One region of the Streptomyces purpurascens genome, then DNA from elsewhere that is predicted to be linked to it. Evidence: riboswitches for the same ligand, from Rfam matches in the RefSeq annotation. Region 1 holds a riboswitch; the other holds the start of a gene.

Region 1 (9,620 bases):
GGCCGTCGGTGCCGTAGGAGGAGGACTGGTAGGCGCTCACGTCGATGCCGCGCAGCATGGGGGCTCCCTCTGGTGCGGGTGGGGCGGAAGTTCCCTTGGTTCGGGGGTTGTTGTTATGCCCCGCGACGGCGGCCGTACGCCGGGCGCGAGGAGGCTCGCGGCCCGGCGGTGGTGAACGCCGGTCGGTTTCAGGAGGTGGGGGAGGCGGCCGGGGCGTGGGTCGCGTCGTCGGCGGAGGCGGCCTCGCGGTCGTCCAGGGAGACGTGCTTGGTCTCCTTGCCGAGCAGGAGCGCGATCAGCGTCAGCACCGCCATCGCCGAGAGGTAGACGCCGACCAGCCACGGCGAGCCGTCCCCGGCCTCCCACAGCGCCACGGCGATGAACGGGGCGACCGCCGCCCCGAGGATCGAGCTGACGTTGTACGAGATGCCGGAGCCGGTGTAGCGGACGCTGGTCGGGAAGAGCTCGGGCAGGAGCGCGCCCATCGGGCCGAACGTCATGCCCATCAGGGTGAAGCCGAGGACGAGCCACAGCACCACGCCGAGGGTGCCCAGATCGATCAGCGGCACCCAGACCAGTCCGAAGACGATGATCGCGGCGGTGATCCAGATCAGGGTGGCGCGCCGCCCGTACCGGTCCGCGAGCGGACCGGAGATCAGGGTGAACGCGGCGAAGAACAGCACACCGAAGATCATCATGAGCACGAACGTGGTGTAGTCGTACCCCAGTCCGGGCACGGCGGCATTCTTCGCCGCGCGTCCGTAGCTGAGCGAGAAGGTGGTCATCAGGTAGAAGAGCACGTAGGTCGCCAGCATGATGAAGGTGCCCAGGACCAACTGCTTCCCGTGGCTGCGCACCACGGTGACGAGCGGCAGCCGCCGCACCTCGCCGGACTCCCGGGTCCTGGCGAAGACCGCCGACTCGACGAGCCGGGAGCGCACCCACAGGCCGATCGCGACCATTACGGCGGAGAACAGGAACGGGATGCGCCAGCCCCAGCTGACGAAGGCGTCCGAGGGCTGCGAGGGGTCGGCGCCGGCCGCGGACGGCAGCAGCGCGCCGATGACCAGGAACAGGCCGTTGCCGATGATGAAGCCGAGCGGGGCGCCCAGTTGCGGGAAGGTGCCGTACAGGGCGCGCTTGCCGCTGGGGGCGTTCTCGGTCGCGACCAGGGCGGCGCCGCTCCACTCGCCGCCGAGCGCGAAGCCCTGCGCGAGCCGCATCAGCACGAGCAGCGCGGTGGCCACCCAGCCGGCCTGGGCGTAGGTGGGCAGAACGCCGATGAGGAACGTGGCGATGCCCATGGTCAGGAGCGAGACGACGAGTGTCCTCTTGCGGCCGAGCCGGTCACCGAGGTGCCCGAAGACGACGGCGCCGATCGGACGGGCGACCATCGCGGCGCCGAAGACCGCGAAGGACGACAGCAGCGCGGTGGTCGGGTCGCTGCTCGGGAAGAAGAGCTGGGGGAAGACGAGCACCGCGGCGGTCGCGTAGATGTAGAAGTCATAGAACTCGATCGTCGTGCCCATGAGGCTGGCGACGAGGACGCGGGACCGCGGGTTGACGGGCGGAGGGGCTGAACCGGTTGCTGGTGCGGACATCGCTCGGTCTTTCACGCTGAAACATGGGTACTGCAACGATGTCAGCCATCTTGTTTTTCGGTATCAACTTCTCGCATCGTGAGACAGTCCACCGGGCGCGACCTAGCACTCGATGATGTTCACCGCCAGCCCGCCCCGGGCCGTCTCCTTGTACTTCACCGACATGTCCGCACCGGTGTCCTTCATCGTCTTGATGACCTTGTCGAGGGACACCTTGTGGGAGCCGTCGCCGCGCATGGCCATGCGGGCGGCGGTGACGGCCTTGACCGCGGCCATGCCGTTGCGTTCGATGCACGGGATCTGGACCAGCCCGCCGACCGGGTCGCAGGTGAGGCCGAGGTTGTGTTCCATGCCGATCTCGGCGGCGTTCTCGACCTGCTCAGGGGAGCCGCCGAGGACCTCGGCCAGGGCGCCCGCGGCCATCGAGCAGGCGGAGCCGACCTCGCCCTGGCAGCCGACCTCGGCGCCGGAGATGGAGGCGTTCTCCTTGAACAGCATGCCGATCGCGCCCGCGGCGAGCAGGAAGCGGACCACGCCCTCCTCGTCGGCGCCGGGCACGAAGTTGACGTAGTAGTGCAGGACCGCGGGGATGATGCCGGCCGCGCCGTTGGTGGGGGCGGTGACGACCCGGCCGCCTGCCGCGTTCTCCTCGTTGACCGCCATCGCGTAGAGGGTGATCCACTCCATGGCGAGGGCCTTCGGGTCGCCCTCCGAGCGCAGCTTGCGCGCGGTGTTCGCGGCGCGCCGGCGGACCTTGAGGCCGCCGGGCAGGATGCCCTCCTGGGACAGGCCGCGTGCCACGCAGTCCCGCATCACCTGCCAGATCTCCAGCAGGCCCTCGCGGATCTCCTCCTCGGTGCGCCAGGCGCGCTCGTTCTCCAGCATCAGCGCCGAGATGGACAGGCCCGTCTCCTCGGCCATGCGCAGCAGCTCGTCGCCCGTGCGGAAGGGGTACTTCAGCGCGGTGTCGTCGAGTTTGATGCGGTCCGCGCCGACCGCGTCCTCGTCGACGACGAACCCGCCGCCGACCGAGTAGTACGTCTTCGTCAGCAGCTCCGCGCCCGAGGCGTCGTACGCCCACAGGGTCATGCCGTTCGCGTGGTACGGCAGGGCCTTGCGGCGGTGCAGGACCATGTCGTCGTCGAAGGAGAACGCGATCTCGTGCTCGCCCAGCAGATTCAGCCGGCCGTCGGTCTTGATCGCGTCCACCCGGTCGTCGGCCTTCTCCACGTCGACCGTGCGCGGCGACTCGCCCTCCAGTCCGAGCAGGACCGCCTTGGGCGTGCCGTGGCCGTGGCCGGTGGCGCCGAGCGAGCCGTACAGCTCGGCACGGACCGATCCGACCGACTCCAGCAGCTCCTCGTTGCGCAGCCGCCGGGCGAACAGGCCGGCCGCGCGCATCGGGCCGACCGTGTGGGAGCTGGACGGGCCGATGCCGATCGAAAACAGGTCGAAGACCGAGATGGCCACGGGAACTCCTGACTACGGGGTGGTGCGTAAGCGGGCGGGCGCCGTGCTCGCTGGTGCCGTCACCGGCGGGCACGGCGCCCTGAAAGGTTTCTTCGTTACTTGTTCAGGCCCGCGTACAGCGGGTGCCTGTCGGCCAGGGCCTTCACCCGGGCCTTGAGCGCGTCCGCGTCGGCGGCCCCGAAGGGAGAGGGCGCCTTCAGCGTCTCGGCGATGACGTCCGCGACCTCCGCGAAGTCCTCGGCCTCGAAGCCCCGGGTCGCCAGGGCCGGCGTGCCGATCCGCAGACCGGACGTCACCATCGGCGGGCGCGGGTCGTTCGGGATGGCGTTGCGGTTGACCGTGATGCCCACCTCGTGGAGGCGGTCCTCGGCCTGCTGTCCGTCCAGCTCCGAGTGGCGCAGGTCGACCAGGACCAGATGCACGTCCGTGCCGCCGGACAGGACGTCCACGCCCACGGCCCGGACGTCGTCCTTCACCAGACGCTCGGCCAGGATGCGGGCACCCTCCAGCGTACGGCGCTGGCGCTCCTTGAAGTCCTCGGAGGCCGCGACCTTGAACGAGACCGCCTTGGCCGCGATCACATGCTCCAGCGGGCCGCCCTGCTGACCGGGGAAGACAGCGGAGTTGATCTTCTTGGCGAGCTCGGCCGTGGAGAGGATCACACCGCCGCGCGGGCCGCCCAGCGTCTTGTGGGTGGTCGTGGTCACCACGTGCGCGTGCGGAACGGGGTTCGGGTGCAGCCCCGCCGCCACCAGCCCCGCGAAGTGCGCCATGTCGACCATCAGGTACGCGCCGACCTCGTCCGCGATCCGGCGGAACTCGGCGAAGTCCAGCTGCCTCGGGTAGGCCGACCAGCCCGCGACGATCAGCTTCGGCCGGGACTCCTTCGCCAGCCGCTCCACCTCGGCCATGTCGACCCGGCCGTCGTCGCCGACGTGGTACGCGACGACGTCGTAGAGCTTGCCGGAGAAGTTGATCTTCATGCCGTGGGTCAGGTGCCCGCCGTGCGCGAGGTTCAGACCCATGATGGTGTCGCCCGGCTTGAGCAGCGCGAACATCGCGGCGGCGTTGGCCTGGGCGCCCGAGTGCGGCTGGACGTTGGCGTGCTCGGCGCCGAACAGCTCCTTGACGCGGTCGATCGCGATCTGCTCGACCACGTCGACGTGCTCGCAGCCGCCGTAGTAGCGGCGGCCCGGGTAGCCCTCGGCGTACTTGTTGGTGAGGACCGAGCCCTGCGCCTCCATGACCGCGACCGGGGCGAAGTTCTCCGAGGCGATCATCTCGAGGGTGGACTGCTGCCGGTGCAGCTCGGCGTCGACCGCGGCGGCGACGGCCGGGTCGAACTCGTGCAGGGATGTGTTCAGGACGGACATACGGCTATGACTCCTCAGCCGGCGGAGAACGCGGTGTACTCGTCGGCGGAGAGCAGGTCGCCCGGCTCGTCCGTGACGCGCACCTTGAACAGCCAGCCGCCCTCGAAGGGGGCCGAGTTCACCAGGGACGGGTCGTTCACGACGTCCTCGTTGACCTCGGTGACCTCACCGGAGACCGGGGAGTAGAGGTCGGACACGGACTTGGTCGACTCCAGCTCGCCGCAGGTCTCGCCCGCGGACACGGCGTCACCGACCGCCGGGAGCTGGACGAAGACGACGTCGCCGAGCGCGTTCGCCGCGTGCTCCGTGATGCCGATCGTCGAGACGCCGTCCTCGGCGCCCGACAGCCACTCGTGCTCCTTGCTGTACCGCAGCTCTTTGGGGTTGCTCATGGCCTGGATTCTCCTGTACGCGCGGGAGTGCTGATGAAGGGGACCGCTGGTGAGCGGGGGTGAGATGCCCGGGACCGCTGTGGCGGCCCGTGGCCAGTGTCTACTTCTGGCGCTTGTAGAACGGCAGCGCCACGACCTCGTACGGCTCGTGACTGCCCCGGATGTCCACGGCCACACCGGGTGTGCCGGGAGCCGCGTGCGCGGGGTCGACGTACGCCATCGCGATCGGCTTGCCGAGCGTGGGGGAGGGGGCGCCGGAGGTGACCTCGCCGATCACCTCGCCGCCGGTGACGACCGGGTACCCGGCGCGCGGGACCCTACGGCCCTCGGCGACGAGGCCGACCAGGACGCGGGGCGGGTTCTGCTCGGCGCGCGCGGCGGCCTCCGCCAGGGCCTCGCGGCCCACGAAGTCGCCCTCCTTCTCGAACTTCACCACCCGGCCGAGCCCGGCGTCGAAGGGCGTCAGGGAGGTGCTCAGCTCGTGCCCGTACAGCGGCATGCCCGCCTCCAGGCGCAGCGTGTCGCGGCAGGACAGCCCGCACGGGACCAGGCCGGCGCCCTCGCCCGCCTTGGTCAGGGCCTGCCACAGCTCGACGGCGTGCTCCGGCTTCACGAACAGCTCGAAGCCGTCCTCGCCGGTGTACCCGGTGCGGGCGATGAGGGCCGGGACACCCGCGACCGTGCCGGGCAGACCGGCGTAGTACTTCAGGCCGTCGAGGTCGGCGTCGGTGAGGGACTTCAGGATCCCCGGGGACTCCGGGCCCTGTACGGCGAGCAGCGCGTAGGCGTCCCGGTCGTCGCGCACCTCGGCGTCGAAGCCGGCGGAACGTTCCACCAGCGCGTCCAGGACCACCTGGGCGTTGGAGGCGTTGGCGACGACCATGTACTCCTGCTCGGCCAGCCGGTAGACGATCAGGTCGTCGAGGATGCCGCCGTCGGCCTGGCAGATCATGGTGTAGCGGGCGCGGCCGGGCTTGACCCCGCCGATGTTGCCGACCAGCGCGTGGTCGAGGAGGGCGGCGGCCCCCGGCCCCGTGACGGTGATCTCCCCCATGTGGGAGAGGTCGAACAGCCCGGCCTTCGTGCGCACCGCGTTGTGCTCGTCGCGCTCGGAGCCGTAGCGCAGGGGCATGTCCCAGCCGGCGAAGTCGGTCATCGTCGCGCCGAGCGAACGATGCAGGGCATCGAGCGCGGTGTGGCGGAGTTCTCCTGTACTGCTCATCGGTCGGTCGTCTCCCAGGGGCATGACGGGCGAGGTCGTTCCTCCCCATCTGTCATCGGAACCTGAGAGGTTCGCCATGACCACACGGGACACGGCTTGCACCTTGGGTGGGGCCACGCCGCCTCCCCGGACTCCGGAGAAGGGTGCGGCCCGCTTTTCAGATGTGCCTCGCCCGCGCGGTAACGGGGCCTGAGAGATTCAAGGGAGGGACTTGCTCCTTCGGCGCCCCAGCGTCGGACGGTGCTGGGGACTCTCCCGCGCGGATTCAAACGGCCGGTATGCAGTTGGCGGGCACATCATTGCACGCATTGTCGCGGGGTGGCAGGGGGACCACCCTGTAGCAGGCCTGTTGCAGGAAGAGGACTAAAACCAGAGACATCGGGCATTACCTTCTCTTTACACTCGGCGGGCATGGGACTCCGTACCTGGCCCCAGGGGAGGACGATCACGGTGAACAGGACCACCGCGTACGCCACGACGTCGGGCATCGCGCTGCCCGAGCAGTCGACCGCTCCGGCGCATGCGGCCTGCGGCCCGCAGCCGGTGCCGGTCGTCCGCGATCTGCGCGAGCGCGCCGGCCGCGGCCCGCACGCGCTGCTGTTCGGCCCCCGCGACATCGTCGTGGTCACGGGACTGCCCGGCAGCGGCAAGTCCACGTTGATGCGGCGCACCGTGCCGGGCCGGCGCATCGACTCCCAGGACACCCGCGACCACTGGGACCGCCGCATGCCGCGCGCCCTGCCGTACGGGGTCTACCGCCCGCTCGTCCGCCTCGCCCACTACACCGGGCTGCGCCGCGCCCTGCGCGGCGGCGAGGCCGTCGTCGTGCACGACTGCGGCACCCAGGCCTGGGTCCGCCGCTGGCTGGCCCGCGAGGCCCGCCGCCGGGGCGGCACGCTCCACCTGCTCATGCTCGACGTCACCCCCGAGCAGGCCCTGGCCGGCCAGCGCGACCGCGGCCGCGGCGTCTCGCGGTACGCGTTCCTGCGCCACCGCGCGGCCACCACCCGACTGCTGCGCGAGGTGGAACGGGGCGAACTGCCGACCGGCTGCGGCTCGGCGATCCTCGCCGACCGCGACGCGGCGAACGCCCTGCACCGCATCGGCTTCGCGGGCTGACTGCCCCGGCCCGTGAGCCGGTGTTCGCGGGCCCGCGGCGTGTCCGCGGCTGGTGAGCCTGTGTTCGTGGGTCTGGCTGTCCGTGGCTGGTGAGTCGGTGTTCGTGGGCCCGGCCTGTCCGTGTTCGGTGAGTCGGTGTTCGCGGGCCCGTGGCCTGTCTGCGGCCGGTGAGCCTGTGTTCGTGGGCCTGCCCTGTCCGTGTTCGGTGAGTCGGTGTTCGCGGGCCCGTGGCCTGTCCGTGGCTGGTGAGCCGGTGTTCGTGGGCCTGCCCTGTCCGCGGCCGGTGAGCCGGTGTTCACAGGCCCGGCTGTCCGTGGCCGGTCAGCCGGTGTTCACAGGGTCGGCCGGCCACGGCCCGTGAGCCGTGTTCGTGGGGCCGGGGCCCCCGGCCCGGGTGGCTGTCCGCGGCCCGTGGTTCACGGGGTGGCCGTCCGTCGTTCCCGAGCCGCTAGCCTTTGAGCCACAGCAGTGGTTTCAGGCAGGCGGTAGGCAGATGGACTTCCCGGCGGACTTCTCCGCGGACTTCCCGGCGCAGACGCAGACCCACCCGCACGGCGGATGGCCCGGCAACGAGCTGGAGGAGGTGCTCTCGGCCTCCCTCGGCGCGGGTCCCTCGGCCGGCGGGCGGATCGTCGAGGTGCTCGGCCGGAGCTTCGTGTGGATCCCGTTGCCCAGCGGCGGCGGCCCGCAGAGCGGCCCCCTCGACCTCCCCGGCATCGAGATCGAGGGCCAGGCGTACGTGCCGGTGTTCAGCTCCGAGGAGCAGTTCCGCCAGGTCGTCGGCTCGCACATGTCGTACACCATCGCGCCGGCCGTGGAGTTCGCCCGCGGTCTGCCCCCGCACGCGGGGATGGCCATCAACCCGGGCGGCGTCGTCGGCATCCCGCTCCCGCCGCCGGCCGTGGCCGAGCTGTGCCGGGCCGGCCGGACCCCGCTGGACGGCCCCGCGAGCGGCGGCCGGGTCCGCCTCTTCGAGCCCGACTGGCAGGACGACCCGGTGGACTTCCTCGCCGCCGCCTCCGCCGAGTTCGAGGCGACCGGCGTCGTCGTCACCGCCCGCCGCTGCCTCGCCGTGATCGAGACCGCCGACCCGGTGATGTTCGTCGGCGTCGAACTCTCCCAGTGGGAAGGCGACCTGCGCGCCCTCCCCCTGGACGCCCTCACCCGCGCCGTCACCGACGCCCCGGCCCCCTGGCCGGTCAACCTGGTGCTCCTGGACGTGGCGGAGGATCCGGTCGGCAACTGGATGCGCGACAGGGTCCGGCCCTTCTTCCAGCGGTAGGTCAGGTACCCCAGGGGCGCGGGGCCGTGACACCATGCGGCTCCGCCGCGTGAGCGCGAGAACCACATACGGCCCGCACCCGCAGGGCGGCACCAAGCCCCGGGCACCTGCGCGGGCTTAAGCTAGGTCACGGTCGAGGCGTTGTACGAAGGGGCGGTAAAGGTGAGCGCGAGCGGCACGGCCGCGGCCGGACAGGTCGAGCACATGCTGCGCCAGGTCACGCCCGGGCGTTATGACGCCTACGAGGCCCTCCTGCGCGCGCTCGCGACCCCGCACAGCGGCCAGATCTGGATGCTGCTGTGGCACGGCCAGGCCGGATCCCCCGACGCCCAGTACGGAAACATGGAGGTCGAGGGCTGCGGCTACGCCCCCTGTGTGACCTCCGCGCAGGAGCTCTCGGCCAGCGGCTGGAACCGCAGTTACGAGGTCGTCGACGGCATCGACGTGGCCCGTGCCCTCTACCCCGACCACTACGGCCTCTGGCTCAACCCGCACGCCCCCGGCGGCGGCGTCGGCATCCCCTGGCTCGACCTGCGCCGGATCGCCACGGGCCTGGACCGCCAGCCCGCCGGGCCCCTGCGGCTGTCCGAACCGGCCATCGAGATCCCGCAGTTCTACGCCCTGCTCGCGCAGAACGCCCACCGCACCCCGGCCGTCCGCTCGCTGCGCCGCGCCTGGGTGCAACCTGCGCTCGGGGCGCCGTATCTCGCCATCGGACTCGACGTCTACGACACCTCGCCGCCGGCCGTGGACGCGGTACGCGCGATGATGCAGCAGTCCCTCGGCGCCGTACCGGACGGGCTCCCCGTGTCGACCGTCGCGATGTCCGACGAGCACGACCCGGTCGCCATGTGGCTGCGCTCCGGCGCACGCCCCTTCTACGACCGCGAGGCGCACGCCACCGCCCCCGTCCAGGCCCCGGCCTCGGGCTACGGATACCCGCCCGCCCAGGGCAGGTACTGACCCCTCCACAGGTCACTCCGAGGCCCTTCCCGCACCATCCCCGAACGCGACAACCGCTCAACTCTCCGCGCGTAGATAAGGGCGAAAAGCGCAGAGCTGTCCTAAAATGCCCCTGTCGCAGCGCGTCCGACCCCTGTTACCCGTCGTCCGGATAACGGAACCCCGCAGACAGCATCACGTTTACGCATCCTTTCACCG
Region 2 (9,620 bases), 4.9 Mb from region 1:
GTCCAACCCGGCGGACGAGCTGGCGCGGCGGCGGAATCGGGCCGTCTGACCCGTTGGACGGTGCGGGGCGCGTGCGGCCGCAGGAGGCGGGACGTTTCCGCACCGGGCTGTAAGCGCTATCTCCCGGGGCGGCCTGGAGGGTTCGGCACGGCGTTGTCAGTGGCGTAGGGCAGCATCGGAGTTGTGAGAACCGCGCCCACGATCCTGCATCTCGACATGGATGCCTTCTTCGCCTCGGTGGAGCAGGCGTCCAAGCCGAGTCTGCGCGGGAAGGCCGTGGTCGTGGGCGGACTCGGGCCGCGGGGTGTGGTCGCGACCGCGTCGTACGAGGCCCGGGTCTTCGGGGTGCACTCGGCGTTGCCCATGGCACAGGCCCGGCGGCTCGCGCCCAACGCCGCGTATCTCGTGCCGCGCTTCGGGTTCTACCGTGCGATCAGCGAGCGGGTGATGGAGCTGCTGGGGGCGCTGTCGCCGCTGGTGGAGCCGCTGAGCCTGGACGAGGCGTTCGTGGATCTGGAGGCCGGGGGCACGGCCTGGGACGAGCGGTCGGCGCGGCTGGCCGGGGTGAAGCTGCGTGCGGACATCCGGGCTGTCACGGGGCTCACGGGGTCGGTGGGGCTGGCCGCGTCCAAGATGCTCGCGAAGATCGCCTCGGAGCAGGCCAAGCCCGACGGGCTGGTGGTGATCGAGCCGGGGACGGAGCGGGCGATGCTGGGGCCGATGTCGGTGCGGACCCTGCCGGGGGTCGGGCCGGCGACGGGCGACCACCTTCGGCGGGCCGGGATCACCACGGTCGAGGAGATCGCCGAGGCGGGTGAGGACGAACTGGTCCGGCTGCTGGGGAAGGCGCACGGACACGGCCTCTACGCCATGGCCCTGGCGCGGGACGACCGGCCCGTGGTGGCGGAGCGGGAAGCGAAGTCGGTGTCGGTCGAGGACACCTACGACGTGGACATCCACGACCGGCTGCGGGTCGGGCTGGAGGTGCAGCGGCTAGCCGACCGCTGCGTACAGCGGCTGCGCGGGGCCGGGCTGTCCGGGCGGACCATCGTGCTGAAGGTGCGGCGGTACGACTTCTCGACACGCACCCGGTCCGAGACGCTGCGTGGGCCGACGGACGATCCCGGGGTGATCCGTGAAGCGGCGGCCAGACTGCTGGACTCGGTCGACACGACGGGCGGCGTGCGGCTGCTCGGGGTGGGAGTCAGCGGGCTCGCCGACTACACGCAGGAGGACCTGTTCGCGCAGGCGGCCGGGGAGCGGGCGGTCGCGGAGGGCCCGGTCGAGGAGCACGCCGCGGCGCCGGTCGAGGAACGGCCCGCGCCGGCCGAGCGGCGCTGGCCCGCCGGGCACGATGTGCGGCACGCCGGGTTCGGGCACGGATGGGTGCAGGGCAGCGGCTTGGGGCGGGTCACCGTACGGTTCGAGACGCCCGGCTCGGAGCCTGGGCGGGTGCGGACCTTCCGGGTCGACGATCCGGAGCTGGAGCCGGCGGATCCGTTGCCGCTGGTGTTACGAGAGCCTGAGGGGGACCATGCGCCGGATGGTGACTCCGGGGGTGTGGGGCTGCGGTCCGCCGCCCCTTAGGCGGCTCGCCGGGGGCTTCAGGCCGTCTCGTCCGTGCCCGCCAGTTTGCCGAACTGGTGGTCCTGGAGCGGGGGAGGGGCGGCGACGTCGAGACCGTAGTGGTGGTAGAGCTGGAGTTCCTGCTCCGGGGAGAGGTGGCGGCCCACGCCGAAGTCGGGAGCGTCCTTGATCAGGGCGCGGTCGAAGGGCACGTGGAGGGCGCCGTCGATCAGTTCGCTGGGCTCGAGGGGGACGAAGGCGTCCCTGCTGAACAGACCGGTCCGTATGGCCGCCCACTCCGGGACGCCGGTGGCGTCGTCGAGGTAGACCTCGTCGATCGTGCCGATCCTGGTTCCGTTGCGGTCGAACGCCTTGCGGCCGATCAGGTTGCGCGGATCGATATCGGTTCGCACGGGCCCTCCACATGGTCGCAACTCATCCGTAACCACTACAAAACGGCACAATCGAGGAGGCGGCCACTCGAAGGTTCGTGCGTTGACCGCGCTGGTAGGCTGACAACGGCTGCTGACCCCGTGCGGGAGAGTCCTCCAGACACCATCGGAGGCGCCGAAGGAGCAAATCCTCCCCGGAATCTCTCAGGCCCACGTACCGCACGGACGAGGTCACTCTGGAAAGCAGGGCGGATGTCACGGCTTCCGCTCTCACCGACGGTGAAAGCCGGAGGCCTTCGGGCGATCCGGTGAAGCTCTCAGGTTGACATGACAGAGGGGGAGGCCGTCCGGGTACCCGTGCCGTGGTGCCCCTCGAAGGTCGTGTCAGACCAGGAGGCCTCCGCATATGACCGCCCATCGCATTCCGCTCTCCGAACTCGAAGAGGCAGTTCCCTTCGAGCAGCGCCACATCGGCCCCGACCACGAGGCGTGCGCCAAGATGCTCGCGCACGTCGGCTACGGCTCGCTGGACGAGCTGACGGCAGCCGCGGTCCCGGCCGTGATCAAGAGCGCCGAGGCACTGGACCTGCCGGGCGCCCGCAGCGAGGCCGAGGTGATCGCCGAGCTGCGCTCCCTCGCCGACCGCAACCAGGTCCTCGGCTCCATGATCGGGCTCGGCTACTACGGCACGTTCACGCCGCCGGTCGTCATGCGCAACGTCATGGAGAACCCGTCCTGGTACACGGCCTACACGCCATACCAGCCGGAGATCTCGCAGGGCCGGCTCGAGGCGCTGCTCAACTTCCAGACCATGGTCGCCGACCTGACCGGACTGCCGACCTCCGGCGCCTCCCTGCTCGACGAGGGCACCGCGGCGGCCGAGGCCATGGCGCTGTCGCGGCGTCTGGGCAAGAACAAGAAGGGCCTGTTCCTGGTCGACGCGGACGCGTTGCCGCAGACCATCGCCGTGATCGAGACCCGGGCCGAGCCGACCGGTGTCGAGGTCGTCGTCGCCGATCTCAGTGACGGCATCCCCGCCGAGATCGCCGAGCGTGAGATCAACGGCGTGCTGATCCAGTACCCGGGCGCCTCCGGAGCCGTACGGGACGTCAAGCCGGTCATCGACCAGGCGCACGCGCTCGGGGCGCTCGTCACCGTCGCCGCCGACCTGCTCGCGCTGACCCTGCTGAAGTCGCCCGGTGAGCTCGGCGCGGACATCGCGGTCGGGACGACGCAGCGGTTCGGCGTGCCGATGGGCTTCGGCGGACCGCACGCCGGTTACATGGCCGTCGGGGAGAAGATGGCGCGCAGCCTGCCCGGGCGGCTCGTGGGCGTGTCCGTGGACGCCGACGGGAACAAGGCCTACCGGCTGGCGCTGCAGACGCGTGAGCAGCACATCCGTCGTGAGAAGGCCACCAGCAACATCTGCACCGCGCAGGTGCTGCTCGCCGTCATGGCCGGCATGTACGCCGTCTACCACGGGCCCGAGGGCCTGAGGAGCATCGCGCGGCGCACCCACCGGTACGCCACGGTCCTCGCCGCCGGGCTCGCGAACGGCGGTGTCGAGGTCGTGCACGGCGCCTACTTCGACACCCTGACCGTGCGCGTCGAGGGCCGGGCCGCCGAGATCGTGGCCACCGCAGCGGAGCGGAACGGGGTCAACCTGCGTCTCGTCGACGCCGACCACGTCTCGATCTCGTGCGACGAGACCACGACGCGGGCCCAGCTGCGTGCCGTATGGGCCGCGTTCGGGGTCGAGGGTGTCGTCGAGGCGCTGGACGCCGCCACGGAGGACGGCCTTCCCGGTGCCCTGCTGCGGTCCGACGAGTACATGACCCACCCCGTCTTCCACCAGTACCGCTCCGAGACCGCCATGCTGCGCTATCTGCGCCGGCTGGCCGACCGCGACTACGCGCTCGACCGCGGCATGATCCCGCTGGGCTCCTGCACCATGAAGCTCAACGCGACCACGGAGATGGAGCCGGTCACCTGGCCCGAGTTCGGGCAGCTGCACCCCTTCGCTCCCGCGGGCCAGGCCGAGGGCTACCTCACGCTCATCCACGAGCTGGAGGAGCGTCTCGCAGAGGTCACCGGGTACGACAAGGTGTCCCTCCAGCCGAACGCCGGGTCGCAGGGTGAGCTGGCCGGTCTGCTCGCCGTACGCGGGTACCACCGGGCCAACGGGGACGAGCAGCGCACCGTGTGCCTGATCCCCTCGTCCGCGCACGGGACCAACGCCGCGAGCGCGGTGATGGCGGGCATGAAGGTCGTCGTCGTCAGGACCGCCGAGGACGGCGAGATCGACGTCGAGGACCTGCGGGCGAAGATCGAGCAGCACCGTGACGAGCTGGCGGTGCTGATGATCACGTACCCGTCCACCCACGGTGTGTTCGAGGAGCACGTCTCCGAGATCTGCGCCCAGGTGCACGAGGCGGGCGGGCAGGTCTACGTCGACGGGGCCAACCTCAACGCGCTCGTGGGGCTCGCCAAGCCGGGGCACTTCGGCGGGGACGTCTCGCACCTGAACCTGCACAAGACCTTCTGCATCCCGCACGGCGGCGGCGGGCCCGGCGTCGGTCCGGTGGCGGTGCGTGAGCACCTCGCGCCGTATCTGCCGAACCATCCGCTGCAGCCCGAGGCGGGCCCGGAGACCGGGGTCGGCCCCATCTCCGCGGCGCCGTGGGGCTCGGCCGGAATCCTGCCGATCTCGTGGGCGTACGTTCGGCTGATGGGCGGCGAGGGGCTGAAGCGGGCCACGCAGGTGGCCGTGCTCAGCGCCAACTACATCGCCAAGCGGCTGGAGCCGCACTACCCGGTGCTCTACACCGGCCCCGGCGGGCTCGTCGCGCACGAGTGCATCATCGACCTGCGGCCGCTGACCAAGACGACCGGCGTGAGCGTCGACGACGTCGCCAAGCGGCTCATCGACTACGGCTTCCACGCGCCGACGATGTCGTTCCCGGTGGCCGGGACGCTGATGATCGAGCCGACCGAGTCGGAGGACCTGGCCGAACTGGACCGGTTCTGCGAGGCGATGATCGCCATCCGGGCGGAGATCGAGAAGGTCGGCTCCGGCGCGTGGCCCGCGGACGACAACCCGCTGCGGGGCGCCCCGCACACCGCCGGCGCGCTCGCCGGTGAGTGGGAGCACGCCTACAGCCGTGAGGAGGCCGTCTTCCCGGCCGGAGTCACCGCCTCCGACAAGTACTGGCCGCCGGTGCGCCGCATCGACCAGGCCTTCGGTGACCGGAACCTGGTGTGCTCCTGCCCGCCGCTGGACGCGTACGAGGACTGACCGACCGACCGGTCAGAGGGAGGGGCTCCGCCGTGCGGGGCCCCTCCGTCGTGCAGGGGCTCTGCGTCATGCAAGGGCTCTCCGTCATGCGACGGCGAGTGACACCTCGGTCGACTTGATCAGTGCGATGACGGGGGTTCCGGCCGACAGGCGGAGATCGTCCGCGGCGTCCTTGGTGATTGCCGCCGTCAGTTCGCCGCCTTCGACGGTGATCCTTACGGAGGCCATCGCGTCGCCGGCCGCGATGCCCGTGACCGTACCGGGGAGCCGGTTGCGGATGGACAGGCCCTCGACGGGCGCGGTGGCCAGCGCGACCTCCGTCGACTTCACCAGGGCGCGCACGGCGGTGCCCGGCGTGAGACCGAGGTCGTCGGCGGCCTCGCGGGTGATCGCGGCGGTGAGGTCCTGGCCGCCGGTGAGGCGAACCCTGACCGTCGCCATGGCCTCGCCCGGCGTGACGGCGGTGACGGTGCCGGGGAGCTGGTTGCGGATGCTCAGGCTCATGGGTGCACGGTAGCCCGATGAGTGCCTTATGCCGGGTACGCGTGTGTCTGCGTCGCCTTGACCGCCGCCCAGACCGGTGCGCCGGGGTGCAGATCGAGTTCGGCCGCGGCGACCGTGGTGAGGTCGGCCGTCAGCGGGAGTTCGCCGGTGAGGTCCGCGCGGACCTGGTCGGCGTGCGTCTCCAGGCCGGCGACCTCGCAGTGCCACAGGTTGCGGGCGCTGGAGCCGGTGGGGCGGTCCCGGTACAGCGTCACGGCGCTGGGCGGGAACGCGACGAAGGCCGGGCCGGAGAGTTCCTCCGTGGTCGTGATGGCCGGGCCCGTGTCGAGCCGGACCATGTGGCCCTCGGCCCGTCCCCGGTACAGGTTGAGGCCGACGAGCCGGGCGATGTAGTCCGTACGGGGGTGGCGGGCGATGTCGGAGGGCGTGCCCTCCTGGACGACGTGGCCGTGCTCGACGACGACCAGGCGGTCTGCCAGCACCATGGCGTCCAGCGGATCGTGGGTGACGAGGACGGCGACCGCCTCGAACTCGGCGAGGTGGCGCCGGAGTTGGGCACGCACCTCCAGGCGGGTGCGGGCGTCGAGGGCGGCGAGAGGCTCGTCCAGGAGCAGCAGGCGGGGTTGGGTGGCCAGGGCCCGGGCCAGGGCCACGCGCTGGGCCTGGCCGCCGGAGAGGCGGCGGGGCTTGGCGCCGGCGTGGTCGGCCAGGCCCATCCGGTCCAGCCACTCGGCGGCCTGGGCACGGGCCTCGGCCTTGCCGGCCCCCCGGCAGCGCGGCCCGAAGGCGACGTTGTCCAGGGCGGTCAGATGCGGGAAGAGCAGATAGTCCTGGAAGACGACGCCGACCGGGCGGGACTCGGGCGGCGTACGGTCCAGCCGCGTACCGTCCAGTGCCAGATGGCCCGAGGTGAGCGGCGTGAGGCCCGCGAGGGCGCGCAGGGCGGTGGTCTTGCCCGCACCGTTGGGCCCGAGCAGCGCGACGACGTCACCGGAAGCGGCGGTGAGCGTGACGTCGAGGCGGAACGCGCCGCGGTCCACGACGAGGTGGGCGTCGAGGCCTTCGGTCAGGAGGCCGGGTGCCGTGTCGTCGCGGTCGGTCGTCTGGGTCATGAGGTGTACGTCCAGGGTGTCAGGAGGCCGTCATCCAACGGTCGCGCAGGGCCGCGAGGACCGCGATGGACACGGCGAGCAGCACCAGGCTGAGGGCGATCGCGGCGGCCGGGTCGTTCTGAAGGGCGAGGTAGACCGCGAGCGGCATGGTCTGGGTGCGACCCGGGAAGTTGCCCGCGAAGGTGATCGTCGCGCCGAACTCGCCGAGCGCCCGGGCCCAGGCCAGCACGGCACCGGCCGCGATGCCCGGCGCGATCAGCGGCAGGGTGACCCGGCGGAACGCGGTGAAGCGGGAGGCGCCCAGGGTGGTGGCCGCCTCCTCGTAGCGCGGGTCGGCGGCCCGCAGGGTGCCCTCCACGCTGATCACGAGGAACGGCATCGCCACGAAGGTCTCGGCGAGGACCACACCCGTCGTGGTGAACGGCAGGGTGATCCCGAACCAGGAGTCGAGCCACTGCCCGATCACACCGTTGCGCCCGAAGGCCAGCAGCAGGGCCACACCGCCCACGACCGGCGGCAGCACCAGCGGCAGCGTCACCAGGGCTCGCACGAAACCGCGCCCGGGGAACCGCGTGCGGGCCAGCAGCCAGGCCAGGGGTACCCCGACCACCAGGCTCAGGCCCGTCGCCGCCGTCGCGCAGACGAGGGAGAGCCGGAGCGCCTCCCACACCTCGGCGCTGGTCAGCTGCTCGGGCAGGCTGCGCCAGGGCGCCCGGACGAGCAGGGCGATCAGGGGCAGCAGCAGGAAGGCCAGGCCGGCCAGGGCCGGCACCAGCAGGGGCACCGGCACCGTGCGGCCCCGCCGGCCGGGGCGGTCGCGGCGGGGCCGGCTCTCCACGGTGTCGGTGCTCGTCACGGCTTGAGGAACCCGGCCCCGGACAGCACCTTCTGGCCCTCGGCGGACCGCACCAGCGCGATGAAGGCCTTCGCCGTGTCGGGGTTGGGGGCGTTCTTGAGCAGGGAGATCGGATAGTCGTTGACGGCCTTGGCCGACTCGGGGAACTCCACGCCCTCCACCTTGTCACCCGCCGCGCGCACGTCGGTCTTGTAGACGACGGCGGCGTCGGCCTCCTTCAGCTCGACCTTGGTCAGGGCGCTCTTGACGTCCTGTTCGTACGAGACGGGGGTGAGCTTCAGGCCGCCGGCGTCCAGCGCCTTCTGGGCGGCGGCACCGCACGGGACCGCCTTGTCGCACAGGACGACCTTCAGGCCCGACCTGGTGAGGTCCTTCAGGGAGGAGATCCGGTCGGGGTTGCCCGGCAGAGTGGCGATCTCCAGCTGGTTGCGGACGAAGGTGGCCGGCGTGCCCGCCGCGTCCTTCTTGTCCGTCACGATCGCCATGGTCTTGGGGCTGGCGGCGGCGAAGACGTCGGCCGGGGCGCCGCTGGTGATGCTCGCGGCGAGAGTGTCGCTGCCGCCGAAGTTGAAGGTGACCTCGGTGCCCGGGTGGTCCTTCTCGAACTCCTTGCCCAGCGTCGTGAAGCTCTCCTTGAGGGAAGCGGCGGCGAAGACGGTGACCTCGCCGGAGAGCTTCGGCGACGAGGACGCCGAGGAGCCCTTGTCCGAACCGGTGTCGGAGGAGGAGCAGGCGCTCAGGGTCAGCAGCGCCGCGGCGGACACACCGGCGACCTGGAGCATCCGGCGGGTCCGGTGCGCGGAACGGGTCATCTCGGGGCCACTCCCTCTGTGTGCTGGAGGAAGGGCCCGCCGGGCCCTTCCGATACGTCGATCATACTGACGCATCTGCGAGGCAGAAGTCTCCTGTCACTTCGCATGAGCGAGGGCGAGTGGCCCTACGGGTGTGTATGTGCGTTCGTACGTACGAGGCTCAGACGCGGTCGATGTGGACGTTCGTCGACTTCACGCGGGCCGTCGCCTCGATGCCCACCTCCAGGCCCAGCTCCTCGACGGCCTCGCGGGTGAGCAGCGAGACGAGCCGGTGGGGGCCGGCCTGGATCTCCACCTGGGCGGCGACATCGCCGAGTTTGATCGCGGTGACGATGCCGGGGAAGGCGTTGCGGGCCGAGGTGTACGGGGCGTCCTCCTCGGTGGTGCCGGACCTGGCGAGTTCGACCGAGAAGGCGGCCAGGTCCCGTCCGTCGACGAGCCGTCGCCCGGCCTCGTCGCGGTGGGTGGTGAGGCGGCCCGCGTCCGCCCAGCGCCGGGCGGTGTCCGGGCTCACGCCGAGCAGTCGCGCTGCCTGGCCGATCGTGTAGGACTGCATGCCGGTCACGATAGGGGCGGGGGAGGGGAACGGCGGATGCGGGGTTGGCCGTCGGGTGTGACGCGATATAGCGTTAGTCGGCGAGTGGGTGGGTCGGGTGCCGCGCCCGGGGAGATCGGGGGCTGTGATGGCGGGGGAGTTCTCGCGTACCGGTGGATCGCCCGAGGTGAGGGCCTCGCATGCGGACCGGGACCGGATCGTGGACGTGCTGCGCGTCGCCGCGGGCGACGGCCGGCTGACCATGGAGGAACTCGACGAGCGGCTGGAGGCCGCGCTGTCCGCCCGTACGGTCGGCGAGCTGGCCGTGCTGACGACGGATCTGCCCGAGGCGGTGGGCGAGACTCCCGTCGAGGCCGAGGACGTCGTCCGGATCGAGCAGCAGGGGGCCTCGACCCGGCGCGGCGACGCCTGGGTGGTGCCACGGCGCCTGGAGATCCGTTCGTCGTTCGGCGAGGTGACGCTCGACTTCACCGACGCGGTGATCACCCAGGACACGCTGCACATCGACCTGGAGATGGGTGGCAGTG

The links. A riboswitch is a leader RNA that binds a small molecule or an ion and turns the genes downstream of it on or off. The one in region 1 is predicted to bind glycine.
Region 2: linked by a shared signal. The riboswitch ahead of gcvP (aminomethyl-transferring glycine dehydrogenase) and the one ahead of gcvT (glycine cleavage system aminomethyltransferase GcvT) in region 1 are both predicted to bind glycine.

Annotation. Positions count from the first base shown of each region.
Region 1 is NZ_CP108341.1:6,487,894-6,497,513, forward strand. Features, by position in the region: gene OHU35_RS29750 (glycoside hydrolase family 25 protein) at 1-58, opposite strand, end outside; gene OHU35_RS29755 (MFS transporter) at 189-1,601, opposite strand; gene OHU35_RS29760 (L-serine ammonia-lyase) at 1,704-3,071, opposite strand; gene glyA (serine hydroxymethyltransferase) at 3,167-4,444, opposite strand; gene gcvH (glycine cleavage system protein GcvH) at 4,459-4,836, opposite strand; gene gcvT (glycine cleavage system aminomethyltransferase GcvT) at 4,937-6,058, opposite strand; glycine riboswitch at 6,098-6,224, opposite strand; glycine riboswitch at 6,226-6,326, opposite strand; gene OHU35_RS29780 (AAA family ATPase) at 6,509-7,177, shown strand; gene OHU35_RS29785 (enhanced serine sensitivity protein SseB) at 7,671-8,459, shown strand; gene OHU35_RS29790 (enhanced serine sensitivity protein SseB C-terminal domain-containing protein) at 8,622-9,422, shown strand.
Region 2 is NZ_CP108341.1:1,544,895-1,554,514, reverse strand. Features, by position in the region: gene OHU35_RS07090 (MerR family transcriptional regulator) at 1-49, shown strand, start outside; gene OHU35_RS07085 (DNA polymerase IV) at 184-1,587, shown strand; gene OHU35_RS07080 (PRC-barrel domain-containing protein) at 1,605-1,979, opposite strand; glycine riboswitch at 2,093-2,188, shown strand; gene gcvP (aminomethyl-transferring glycine dehydrogenase) at 2,365-5,253, shown strand; gene OHU35_RS07070 (TOBE domain-containing protein) at 5,338-5,757, opposite strand; gene OHU35_RS07065 (ABC transporter ATP-binding protein) at 5,784-6,869, opposite strand; gene OHU35_RS07060 (ABC transporter permease) at 6,889-7,725, opposite strand; gene modA (molybdate ABC transporter substrate-binding protein) at 7,722-8,537, opposite strand; gene OHU35_RS07050 (molybdopterin-binding protein) at 8,698-9,093, opposite strand; gene OHU35_RS07045 (DUF1707 domain-containing protein) at 9,260-9,620, shown strand, end outside.